Piscinibacter sp. HJYY11: one gene and its partner. The main gene of each other region encodes a partner of the protein of the gene in region 2 in a complex. Links are inferred from orthologs where the notes say so. Each region holds a gene or a part of one and is shown on either strand. Other genes may lie near its edges.

Region 1 (6,349 bases), 3.0 Mb from region 2 along the record:
AATAGCCGGTGCCGAAGTCGTCGACCGAGATGCGGATGCCGAGCGCCTTCAGCTCGGAGAGCTTGCGCTTCACCTCGGGCAGGTCGTCCATCAGCATGCGCTCGGTGAGCTCGAGTTCGAGCAACTCGCCGGCCACGCCTTCCTCGGCCAGCAATTGCTCGATGAGCGCGGTGAAGCCGCTGGTCTGGAACTGCACGGTCGAGAGGTTCACCGCCACGGGCACGCACAGGCCTTCTTCATGCCAGCGGCGCGCACAGCGCATCGACTCGCGCAGCACCCACTGGCCGATGGGCAGCATGAGCCGCTGCTGCTCGGCGAGCGGGATGAACATGTCGGGCATCAACAGGCCCCGTTCGGGGTGGTTCCAGCGGATCAGCGCCTCGGCACCGACCAGCACGCCATCACGCGAACGCACCTGCGGCTGGAAGTGCAGCACGAACTCGCCTCGCGTGAGCGCCTGCGACATCTGGCTCTCGAGCACCAGCGCGTCGTAGGCGGTGCTCGCCATCGCCGGCGTGAAGAACTGATAGTTGGCACGCCCGCGCGACTTGGCGAGGTACATCGCGGTGTCGGCGTGCTTGATGAGGTCGTCGGCCGTTTCGCCGTCGTGCGGGAACATCGAGATGCCGATCGAGGGCGTGACGGAGATCAGGCGGCCATCGGCATTCACCGGCACCTCGATGCGCGCGAGCAGCTTGTGGGCCACTTCCTCCACGTCCATGCGCTGCAACGTGCGCGGCAGCAGCACGATGAACTCGTCGCCGCCGAAACGCGCCACCACGTCGGTGCCGCGCAGGCTCTCGGTGATGCGGCGCGCGATGGTCTGCAGCAGGGTGTCGCCGACCAGGTGGCCGAGCGAGTCGTTGACGCGCTTGAAGTGGTCGAGGTCGATGAAGAGCAGCGCCACCTGCGAGTCGTCGCGGCGCGCCGCGGCGATCATGTGGCCCAGGTGTTCCATCAGGCTCAGGCGGTTGGGCAGGCCGGTGAGCGAGTCGTTGTGCGCCAGCCGGCGGATGTGCTCCTGCGCGGCGTGGCGGTCGCGGATGTCGCGCACGATGCTCATGCGCAGGCGCTCGCCGTGGCGCTCGATGGTGCGCACGATGAACTCGACCGGGATGCGGCGGCCGTCGCGGTGCAGGACCACGCTCTCGTAGGCCACCTCGCCGTGGGCCTCCATCACCGCGGACACACGGGCGATCTGGTCGGAGGGCAGGAAGTCGAACACATGCCGGCCGAGGATCTCTTCCAGCGGGTAGCCCACCAGCTGGCATAGCGGATCGTTGGCGTCGGTCAGGTAGCCGTTCCTGTGGAAGAGGATGCCTTCCACGCTGGCCTGCATGAACTTGCTGAGACGCTCTTCCGATTCGCGCACGGCCTGCTCGGCGAGGCGGTGCTTGGTGATGTCGGCCACGAGCACGAAGGCGGCCAGCAGGGTGCCGTCGGCGGCGAGGTGCGGGATGAGGTTGACCTCGAGCCAGTGGCGCTTGCCCTCGGGCGTGCGCATCTCTCGCTCGTAGGCGGCGGGCTTGTGCTCGCGCAGCAGGTAGTCGACGTAGGGCTGGATGACCTCGGCCGCCGCGTCGCCCACGATCTCGGCGAAGGTGCGGCCGATCACCGAGCGCTCGTCGAAGCCGAAGGTCTGGGCGTAGAGCTTGTTGGCGTAAAGGCAGCGGAAGTTCGTCGCCTCGAAGTAGGAGATCAGCACCGGCACGTTGTCGGCCAGCAGCTGGAACTGCTCTGCGCGCGAGCGCGAGGCGATCTCGGCACGGCGGCTGTCGCTCACGTCGTGCAGCACGCAGACGTAGCAGCCCTGTTCGTCGAGCCAGGTCACCTGCAGGTCGAGCCAGGCTTCGCCCCAGCGCAGGTTGCCCGAGAGCGGCATGCGCACGCTCAGGCGGAAATCGCGGCGTGCGGCCAGCTGGGTGGTGAGCGCGACGCCGGAGTCGGCGGTCAGGAGTGCGGGCAGCGATACCGAAATGCCCCCCGAGCCCACCTGTTCGTGGAAGCCGCGGTTCGCGTGCAGCACCGTTCCGTCAGGCGCGACCCAGGCCAGCATGCAAGGCAGGCTGTCTGCGTCGGGCAAGTCGCTGTCGCGCAGGAACGGGCGAAGGGTCATGGCGGGCCATGATAGCCGTGGCCCCCTGATTCCGCCCCTCGTGGAGACGCTCAGCCTAGGGGGTGGCCGGCGCCTTCGAGAGCAGCTCGCGCGCGAGGCACAGGTCGTCCCAGGACTTGGCCTTGTCTTCCGGGTTGCGCAGCAGGTAGGCCGGGTGGTAGGTCACGACCAGCGGCACGCCCTGGTACTGGTGCACCCGGCCCCGCAGGCGGCCGATGGGCTCGTCGCTGCGCAGCAGGCTCTGCACCGCGAATCGCCCCATCGCGAGGATGAGCCGCGGCTGCACGAGCGCGATCTGGCGGATCAGGAACGGCTCGCACTGCGCAAGCTCGGCCGGCTCGGGGTTGCGGTTGCCGGGCGGGCGGCACTTCACCGTGTTGGCGATGTAGACCTGCTCGGCCGGCGGCGCATCGCTGCGCGTCAGGCCCACGGCGCGCAGCATGTTGTCGAGCAGCATGCCGGACTTGCCGACGAAGGGCTCGCCCTGGCGGTCTTCCTGCTCGCCCGGGGCTTCGCCGACGATCATCCAGTGGGCGCGCTCGTGGCCCACGCCGAAGACGGTGTTGGTGCGGCCACTGCACAGCTTGCAGGCGGTGCAGCCGGAGACGGCGGCGCGCAGCGCAGCCCAGTCCATGGCGTCGACACCCAGGGCGCGCGAGCCGGGCACGGCCTTCGGTTGCGGAGGCTGCACCACGGCCGGTGCGGCGGGCGTCGCGGCGGCTGTGGGCTCCGCCACCGCCTCGGCCACCGTGGCCGGCCCGGGCTCGCCCGTGTTCCACACGCGGATGCCCATCTCGGCGAGCATCGCGACCTGGCGCTCAGTCCACCCCACGCACGGCCTCCAGGGGGTAGCTCATCACCATCGCGTCTTCGCGGCCGCTCGGGTGTTCGTCGCGCGAGGCAGGGTAGTAGCCGCGGCGCAGGCCGATGGGGCGGAAGCCATACCGTTCGTAGATGCTGCGTGCGCGCAGGTTGCTGCCCCGCACCTCGAGCCAGATCTGCTGCGCCCCGCGCGCACGGCCCAGCGCGCACAGCTCGTCGAGCATGAACCGCGCATGGCCCTGGCCCTGTGCCGACGGGGCGACGGTGATGTTGAGCAGGTGCAGTTCGTCGACGCCCTCCATCGCGATGAAGTAGCCGAGCAGCTCGCCGTGGGCACCGTGCAGCACCTGCGCGGCATACCCCGCGGCGAGCGAATCGATGAAGTTGCCACGCGTCCACGGGAACGGGTAGGCCTGCAGCTCGATGGCGAGCACCGCGTCGAGCTGCTTCACCGTCATCGGCAGCAGCAGGCGTTCGTCGCGCAGGACCGCACTCATGCCGCGGCCTCCTTCGCCATGCGCACCGCTTCACGCTCTTGCGTGGTGAGCGCGACCTTGTCGCGCAGGTACACCGGCAACGCGTGCACGGCATCGGTGGTGCAGCCGTCCGCCAGATGCTGCGAGGCCACCTCGATCAGGGCCGCTGCACGTGAACGCTCCTGCCGCACGGCGGTGGCCGCACCCAGCATGAGCCGATCGCCGAACGCATCGAGCGCCGAACCGGCGACCACCGCGGGCGGTGCCGCCTGCCACACGGCGTTCAGGGCCTCGACGGCATAGAGCGCCGGCGCCGACTGCACCGACCAGCGGCCGCCACTCCAGCGGTAGGCCCCGGCATAGATCTCGTCCATGCGCGCGTCCATCGCCACCCACAGGTCGGCGTCCGCAACATCCCCCAGCTGGGCCCGTGCGTCCTGCGCCACGATCAGCAGGCTATCGACCGGCACCACCGGCTTGCCGGCGCCGAACGCCAGGCCCTGCGCGACCGAACAGGCCGTGCGCAAACCGGTGAAAGCCCCCGGGCCGCAGCCGAACGCGATGGCATCGAGCTCCTGCATGCGGCAGCCCGCATCGGCCAGCATCGCGAGCACCTCGGGCACCAGCCGCGCCGAGGCCTTGGCACCGCCGGCCTCGTCGCGCGCGCGCACGCCGTCGGCCGTGAGCAGACCGATGCTCATCGTGTCGGTCGAGGTGTCGAAGGCCAGCAGGCGGGTCATGGCAAGAGTCTACCGGGCGCCCCTCGCGTCACAGGGCGCATGCGATCATCTCCCCATGCTGATACGCGACATCGTGCGCGGCCTGGCCGCAGCCAGCCTGATCTGCCTGAGCACGCCAGCCACCGCGGCCCCCATCGTGGGCCTGCCACCCGAGGTGGACGCCGCCCTGCAACGCGCAGGCGTGCCGCGCGAGGCAATGGTGGTGGTGGCACACGAGGTCGGCGCGCCCGAGCCGCGGCTCGTCTGGCAGCCGCAGCTGCCGGTGAACCCGGCCTCGCTGATGAAGCTCGTGACGACGAGCGCCGCGCTCGACCTGCTCGGCCCTGCGTGGGCCTGGAGCACGCCGGTGTGGATCCAGGGCACAACGCTCAACGGCGTGCTCGACGGCAACCTCGTCATCAAGGGCTCCGGCGACCCGAAATTCGTGCAGGAGCGGCTGTGGCAGGTGCTGCGCCGCGTGCAGCAGCTGGGCGTGCGCGAGATCCGTGGCGACATCCTGCTCGACCGCAGCGCCTTCAAGCTGCCGCCGCACGACCCGGGCGCGTTCGACGCCCAGCCCTACAGCCCGCAGAACGCCGGTGCCGATGCGCTGCTGCTCAACTACAAGTCGCTGCAGCTGACCTTCACGCCCGATGCCACGCGCGGGCTGGCCATCGTCTCCAGCGAGCCGCCGCTCGCAGGGGTGCGCATCGACCTCACCGTGCCGCTGTCCGACCGGCCCTGCGGCGACTGGCGCGACGCACTCAAGCCCGACTTCACCGACCCGCAGCGCATCCGCTTCACCGGCCAGTACCCGGCGGCCTGCCCCGAGCAGTTCTGGCAGGTGGCCTATGCCGACCCCGCGAGCTACAACGCCCGCCTGCTCGCCGGCCTGTGGCGCGAGATGGGCGGCAAGCTGATCGGGCGGGTGCGCGACGGCAAGGCGCCCACCGAAGCGCCCAGTTTCCAGGTCGCCTCACCCGCGCTGCCGGAAGTCGTGCGCGACATCAACAAGTTCAGCAACAACGTGATGGCGCAGCAGCTCTTCCTCACGTTGCCGCTGGCACTGCCGACATCGCAACGCAGTGCGCCCGCCACACCCGAGCAGGCACGCGACCTGCTCCAGTCGTGGCTCGTCGACCGTTTCGGCGACACGGCGCGAGGTGCGGTGATCGATGGCGGCTCCGGCCTGTCGCGCAACACCCGCCTCAGCGCTCAGCTGCTCGCGCGCCTGCTGCAGGGCATGTACGCCGGTCCGACGATGCCGGAGCTGATGAACTCGCTGCCGGTGATCGGCGTCGACGGCACCCTGCGCCGCGCCCGCAACGGCGCCACCGGCCGCGCGCACCTGAAGAGCGGCTCGCTCAACAACGTGGCCGGCGTCGCCGGTTACGTGTTGAGTGCGGGCGGGCGGCGCTACGTGCTGGTGGCGGTGGTCAACCACCCGGGCGCCAACGTGGCGCGGCCGGCGCTGGAGGCGATGGTGCAATGGACCGCGAACGACTTCACGCCGCCCGTGCCACCGCCGCCGTTGGACATGCCGCCACCCGTGCCGCAGGTCCCGCAGGTTCCAGCCCTGCCGCCGGCATCGCCGCCCACGCCGCCTGCCGCCGCTCCGTCGGCGCCGGTCGAGGCGCCCCCGCTGCCCGCCCCCGCCTCGGCGCCCGCGTCGGCACCACAACCCGCTTGACCCGATGAACTTCGTCTCGCTCGAATGGCTGGGCTACATCGCCGCCACGCTCACCACCGGCTCGTTTGCGCTGCAGGCCTGGCACACGTTCCGCACACGTGACGTGAGCGGCATATCGCTCGGCATGTACAGCGCCTTCACGCTGGGCGTGGCGCTGTGGCTGGCCTACGGGCTGGTGCTGCGCTCATGGCCGATCACCATCGCCAACATGGTGACGTTGGCGCTCGCGCTGAGCATCCTCGCGATGAAGGTGGCGATCGAGACGCGCCGGCGGCGCCGGCGCTGAACCTCAGAACGGGTTGTTGCGTGCGCGGTAGATTGCCGCGGAGCCAATACGGCCATGCAGGTTCGCGCCCAGCTGGTAGGGCCCTGCCCAGAGGTAGTCGGACGCGCGGTTGGTCTGCGCCCCGGTGACCAGGAACGAGGGGTTCTCGTCGCAGTCCGGCAAGGCGTTCACGCACGCGGCGGTGTCGACGTTGGCGATGCCATAGGACGACGGAGACGTCACCGCGGCCAGCACCAATTC
Region 2 (6,321 bases):
TCGAACAGGATGGTCTCGACCTTCACCTTGTCGTACTCGGTGCCTTCTGCATCGAGCGCGGCGAACACGTCGGCCGTGGCCTGGCGGGTGGCTTGCGTGCGGGCCTGCTTGGAGCGGATCTGGTAGGCGGCGCGCAGCTTCTCTTCGGCAAGCTGGGTGACCTTGCCAATGAAGGTCTCGTCCTTCGCGGGCGGCTGCCAATCCCAGGCCGGCTTGCCGGCATCACGCACCAGCTCGTTGATCGCGGCGATGGCGATGTTGCCTTGCTCGTGGCCGAAGACCACGCCGCCGAGCATCACTTCTTCGCTCAGCTGCTGTGCTTCGGACTCGACCATCAGCACCGCGGCCTGAGTGCCGGCAACCACGAGGTCCATCTGCGAATCGAGCAGCTGGGTCTTGCCGGGGTTCAGCACGTACTCGCCGTTGATGTAGCCCACGCGTGCGGCACCAATCGGGCCGTTGAACGGGATGCCGGAGATGGCCAGCGCAGCGCTCGCGCCGATCAGCGAGGGGATGTCGGCCGAGACTTCGGGGTTCAGCGACAGGACGTGGATCACGACCTGCACCTCGTTGTAGAAGCCGTCCGGAAACAGCGGGCGCAGCGGGCGGTCGATCAGACGCGAGGTCAGGGTCTCGAGCTCGCTCGGGCGGCCTTCACGCTTGAAGAAGCTGCCCGGGATCTTGCCGGCGGCGTAGGTCTTTTCGAGGTAGTCGACGGTCAGGGGGAAGAAGTCCTGACCAGGCTTGGCGTTCTTGGCGCCCACGACGGTGGCGAGCACCACGGTGTCTTCCATGTCGACGAGCACCGCACCGGAAGCTTGGCGGGCGATCTCGCCGGTTTCCAGCTTGACGGTGTGCTGGCCCCACTGGAAGGTTTTGGTGACTTTGTTGAACATGCTCATGCGTCTCTCCTATTGCTTGTCAGCGCCTTCACGGGCGGCGCCTTCTGCCCGGAGCACAACAACCTGGCGCGATGCCATTCCAGCGGGGCTCGGCTTCAGAAGAAGCGCCGGTGGAATGACACATCGTCATCAGTGGCTGTCGGTCTCCAAATGCAAAGAGCCTGTGCTGGCAGAGGTCCAGACAGGCTCTTCACTTTTAGCTTCGGCTTACTTGCGCAGACCGAGCTTCTGGATCAGAGCGGTGTAGCGCTCTGCGTCCTTGTTCTTGAGGTAGGCCAAGAGGCTCTTGCGGGTGTTGACCATCTTCAGGAGGCCACGGCGGCCGTGGTGGTCCTTCAGGTGGGTCTTGAAGTGGGGGGTCAGCTCGTTGATGCGAGCGGTCAGCAGCGCGACTTGGACTTCGGGGGAGCCAGTGTCGGCAGCACTGCGGGCATTGGCCTTGACGATTTCGGCCTTCTTGATATCAGCGACAGACATGTCAGTTTCCAGAAAAATCCGGTCGCCGGCGCCTGCATTAATGACGCTGCGGTTTCCGGTGTTGCGACTTGCGGTAGCGGGAGAAACCTTCCCGCGCCGTGCTTGGTGCCTGTGCCACCGGCAGACCGGCGAGCGCAAAGCCCGTCGATTATAGCCGAAGGGCCTCAGCCAGTCGGTCCACCCCTTGCACAAGCCGGGCAGGGTCGCGGGCCGCGAAGCACCAGCGCAGCCAGCCCTCCGCTTCATCGCCAAAAGCCGAACCGGGGGCGAGCCCAAGGCCGTGGCGTTCGACCAAGCGCTTCGCGAAGGCCAGGGAGTCGTTTTCGCCCTCGACGCGAAAGAAGGCATACATCCCGCCACGGGGCACCGCCACTGTCACCCGGGGCAACGACGCCAAGCGCGGGACGAGCGTGTCTCGGCACACCTGCAGCCGGCTGACCAGCCCAGACACCGACTCCCCGGCCTGGGCCAGCGCCGCCAGGCCCCCCTTCTGCACGAACACCGGCGCGCAGGAGGTGTTGAACTCGATCAACTTGGCCACCTCGCCCGACAGCCCCGCGGGCAGCACCAGCCAGCCCAGACGCCAGCCAGTCATCAGAAAGCTCTTGGAGAAGCTGTGTGCGACGACGAGCCGGTCGGCCGGGTCGGCGATGTCCAGGAAGCTAGGCGCCGCCCGGTGGCCGGGTTCGAAATAGAGGCGCTCGTAGACCTCGTCGGCCACGATCCAGCTGCCGGTCAGGCGGCAGCGGTCGAGGATGGCCTGCTGCTCGGCGCGCGTCAGCGTCCAGCCGGTCGGGTTGTTCGGTGCATTCAGGATCACGGCGCGCGTGCGCGGTGTGATGGCCTCCAGCAGCGCCTGCAGGTCGAGCTCCCAGGCACCCTCGCGCACCGCGAGCGACACCCGATTCACCCGTGCGCCGAGGATCACCGGCTGCGCCGTCACGTTGGGCCACACCGGCACCACGGCCACCACCTCGTCGCCGGGTTCCAGGAGGAGCTGGCTCGCCAGCATCAAGGCGCTCACACCGGACGAGGTGACCGCGATGCGCTCCGCCGCGACCGGCAGGTGCAGCTCGCTCACGTAGGTGCTGAGCGCCTCGCGCAGCGCCGGCAGCCCGAGGTTGTGCGAATAGAAGGTCTCGCCTGCCTGCAGTGAGGCGATGGCGGCGTCCCGCGCCGGGCTGGGCGTGACCTCGTCGCTCTCACCGAACCAGAAGGCCAGCACGTCGCTGCGGCCGATGCCGGCGTTGGCCACTTCGCGGATCCTGGAGCCCGGCAGGCTGGCGATGGCGTTTCTCATACGGTCGACAAATCCCAGCGTGGCTGCACGTTGAACCCGTATTCCCGGCGCGGCTGAGCCAGGCCGCGCTGCAGCCGCATCGCCGCGGCCAGGGCGATCATGGCGCCGTTGTCGGTGCACAGGGCCAGCTCGGGATAGTGCACTTTCGCGCCTCGCTTGACGCAAGCGGAATTCAGCTGCTCACGAAGGCGGGCGTTGGCCCCCACGCCGCCCGCAACCACCAGGCGCTTCAGGCCGGTCTGCTTCAACGCCGCGAGCGACTTCTTGACCAGCACCTCGACGATCGCTTGTTGGGTCGAGGCCGCGAGGTGCGCCTTGTCCTGCTCACAGACGTTGGAGCCGAACTTCAGCGCCTGGGTGCGCACCGCCGTCTTGAGGCCCGCAAACGAAAAATCGAGATTCCCGCTGTGCAGCAGCGGACGCGGCAGCTCGAAGGCGTCGGCACTGCCAAACTCGGCCAGGCGTGCCAGCGCAGGCCCGCCCGGGTAGCCCAGGCCCAGCATCTTGGCCGACTTGTCGAAGGCCTCGCCTGCCGCGTCGTCGATGGTCTCGCCCAGCAGTTCATAGCTGCCGACGTCGTCGACCCGCATCAGCTGCGTGTGCCCGCCCGACACGAGCAGGGCCACGAACGGAAACTCGGGCGGGTCGACCGACAGGAATGGCGACAGCAGATGTCCTTCCAGGTGATGCACTCCCACCACCGGCTTGCCGAGCGCCGCCGCCAGGGAGCACGCCACCCCGGCCCCCACGAGCAGCGCACCGGCCAGACCCGGGCCGCGGGTATAGGCGACCACATCAATGCCTTGCAACGCACACCCCGCCTCAGCCAGCACATGGCCCGTCAACGGCAGGACCCGCCGGATGTGGTCACGCGAGGCCAGCTCGGGCACCACGCCGCCATAGGCCTGGTGCATGTCGATCTGGCTGTGCAAGGCCTGGGCGAGCAGCTTCGGAACACCCTCGGCACCAGCCTCGACCAGCGCCACACCCGTTTCATCGCACGACGACTCAACCCCCAGGACTTTCATCGCGACGAGTGTACCGAGCACAACACTCGGCCCTGAAAAGGCTGTGGATCCCTACAGCAGCCCATCGGTGTTTTCCCGCAAACGCCACCCTCGCCCCTTCCAATGCACCGCAATGGCGCTCTACCCTGCGCGTCCCGGCCCGAAACCTGCGTGTGCCGGGCACACAAATATGAGAGTCGTTGGGGGATCCGCATGAAGGAATACCGTCTGCTGGCCTGGGCCGAGTTGCCCGCGCCCTACCACCGCATGGCCTACCGGCGCATGCTCACCGACCTGTCGCACCGCTACATGACCATCAGCCAGCTGGTGTCGGCCAGCGGCCTGAAACGGCAGGAGGTCCGCGACTTTCTCGACATGCTCGAAAGTCGCGACCTGCTGGTCGACCGAGAGCTGTTCGCCAACGAATCCGTCTTCGACTCGCTGCGCCCTCTGGGTGGCTGGTTGCGCAAGGCCCTGAATACGTCGGCCAGGGACCACTGAAACTGCCAACTCCATCACGAAGCCCGCGTCCCGCGGGCTTTTTGCTTTCTGGCGTGGATGTTGCTCATTCATGCACCATGAAAGCGCCCCTGCGCCCTGCTATTCCGGCGACCACCCTGCGCATCGTCATCGTGGCGCCCGACCTCGCACCCGATGCGTCCGACCCTGAAGCCGGCACCGAGGCGGAACGTTCGCGCGCGCTGCGCATCGGCCTGTTGGAGCACGGCTACAACATCGTGGCCGTGCTGCCGGCCGACGTCTTCCTGCCCGACCGCCTCGCGCAAATCGCGCCCGACATGATCATCGTCGACGCCGAAAGCCAGGCGCGCGACACCCTGGAGCATGTGGTGATGGCCACGCGCGAGGAGCGCCGCCCGATCGTGCTCTTCACGAACGACGACGACACGACCCACGTGGGCGCTGCCATTGCGGCGGGGGTGACCGCCTATGTGGTGGCCGGCCTCGCGCCCGAGCGCGTGAAGCCCGTGCTCGACGTTGCCATGGCGCGCTTCCAGCACGAAGAGGGGCTGCGCCGCGAGCTGGCCGACGCACGGACGGAGTTGTCAGACCGCAAACTGATCGACCGCGCGAAGGCACTGCTGATCCGCCACCACGGCCTAAGTGAAGAAGAGGCCTACGCAAGGCTGCGACGCACCGCAATGGAGAAACGCCTGAAGCTCTCTGATGTGGCGCAGCGCCTCATTGATGTGAGCGACCTGCTCGGCTGAGGTGCGGCGCACGCGTTCGCACACCGCCTTGGTGCAGTGCAACACCCGAAACACCGCAAAAAGCCCTGGCACGGGCCTTGCGAAATGAACGGCAGAAGGTCAACGGCGATCTTCTGAAGACATCGGCAGCGCACCAAAGACGGTGCGGTGTCGACAGGACGATGGCGTCCCCACGCGTTGGGCTAACCCCCAGCAAGTGCGGACGCCTTTTTGTTTTCTCTCTTTAGTCGCTTCGTCATTTCACTCACGCACCGAGACCACGCCATGACCATCGAACGAAAGGCACTCATGAGCCGCCGCACCATCATCAAAGCCGCTGCCGCCACAAGCGCCACGGGCCTTGTCCCCGGCCTCAACACCGCCGTCTACGCCGCTGGCTCCGACAAGCCCGAGAAGGAAGAAGTCAAGATCGGCTTCATCCCGCTGACCGACTGCGCCTCGGTGGTTATGGCCTCGGTGCTCGGCTTCGACAAGAAATACGGCATCAAGATCATCCCCACCAAGGAGGCCTCGTGGGCCGGCGTGCGCGACAAGCTCGTCAACGGCGAGCTCGACATGGCCCACGTGCTGTGGGGCCTGATCTACGGCGTGCACCTCGGCGTGTCGGGCCCGAAGAAAGACATGGCCATCCTGATGAACCTGAACCACAACGGTCAGGCCATCACGCTGTCGAAGAAGCTGTCGGAGAAGGGTGCTGTCGACGGCCCGTCGCTCGCCAAGCTGATGAAGGCCGACAAGCGCGAGTACACCTTCGCGCAGACCTTCCCGACCGGCACGCACGCCATGTGGCTGTACTACTGGCTCGCCACCTACGGCATCAACCCGATGAAGGACGCCAAGGTCATCACCGTGCCGCCGCCGCAGATGGTGGCCAACATGCGCGTGGGCAACATGGACGGCTACTGCGTCGGCGAGCCCTGGGGTCACCGCGCCATCATGGACGGCATCGGCATCACCGGCGTCACCACGCAGGACATCTGGAAGGACCACCCGGAGAAGGCGCTCGGCACCACATCGGAGTTCGTCAAGAAGTACCCCAACACCTCGCGCGCCGTCGTGATGGCGATCCTCGAGGCCAGCAAATGGATCGACGCCAGCCTGCAGAACAAGCTGAAGATGGCCGAAACGGTCGCCGACAAGAGCTACGTCAACACCGGTGTGGACGCGATCAACCAGCGCATCCTCGGCCGCTACCAGAACGGCCTCGGCAAGACCTGGGACGACCCGAACCACATGAAGTTCTTCAACGACGGCTCGGTCAACTTCCCCTACCTCAGCGACGGCATGTGGTTCCTCACCCAGCACAAGCGCTGGGGCCTGATCAAGGACCACCCCGACTACCTCGCGGTGGCCAAGCAGATCAACCAGATCGACCTCTACAAGGAAGCTGCCACCGCCATGAAGGT

Evidence for each region.
Region 1: the proteins of tsaD (region 2) and tsaB are in contact, whole or in part, in a solved structure (PDB 4WQ4), measured with the Escherichia coli proteins. The link is inferred for Piscinibacter sp. HJYY11 from one-to-one orthologs.

Annotation. Positions count from the first base shown.
Region 1 is NZ_JAERQZ010000001.1:4,027,622-4,033,970, reverse strand. What follows is about bases 2,294-5,127. They hold tsaB (tRNA (adenosine(37)-N6)-threonylcarbamoyltransferase complex dimerization subunit type 1 TsaB), read right to left. Parts: upstream 4,155-5,127; coding sequence 3,432-4,154; downstream 2,294-3,431. Other genes in these bases: dacB (D-alanyl-D-alanine carboxypeptidase/D-alanyl-D-alanine-endopeptidase), read left to right, coding at 4,210-5,127; rimI (ribosomal protein S18-alanine N-acetyltransferase), read right to left, coding at 2,935-3,435; JI745_RS18845 (uracil-DNA glycosylase), read right to left, coding at 2,294-2,921. Outside these bases: JI745_RS18850 (EAL domain-containing protein), read right to left, coding at 1-2,116; more of JI745_RS18845, read right to left, coding at 2,172-2,293; more of dacB, read left to right, coding at 5,128-5,823; JI745_RS18825 (SemiSWEET transporter), read left to right, coding at 5,828-6,109; JI745_RS18820 (hypothetical protein), read right to left, coding at 6,113-6,349. UniProt on the Escherichia coli protein: Required for the formation of a threonylcarbamoyl group on adenosine at position 37 (t(6)A37) in tRNAs that read codons beginning with adenine.
Region 2 is NZ_JAERQZ010000001.1:1,028,388-1,034,708, forward strand. The notes cover bases 1,692-4,497. They hold tsaD (tRNA (adenosine(37)-N6)-threonylcarbamoyltransferase complex transferase subunit TsaD), read right to left. Parts: upstream 3,708-4,497; coding sequence 2,676-3,707; downstream 1,692-2,675. Other genes in these bases: JI745_RS04665 (pyridoxal phosphate-dependent aminotransferase), read right to left, coding at 1,692-2,679; JI745_RS04675 (hypothetical protein), read left to right, coding at 3,900-4,187; JI745_RS04680 (ANTAR domain-containing response regulator), read left to right, coding at 4,265-4,497. Outside these bases: pnp (polyribonucleotide nucleotidyltransferase), read right to left, coding at 1-902; rpsO (30S ribosomal protein S15), read right to left, coding at 1,110-1,379; more of JI745_RS04665, read right to left, coding at 1,528-1,691; more of JI745_RS04680, read left to right, coding at 4,498-4,915; JI745_RS04685 (ABC transporter substrate-binding protein), read left to right, coding at 5,180-6,321.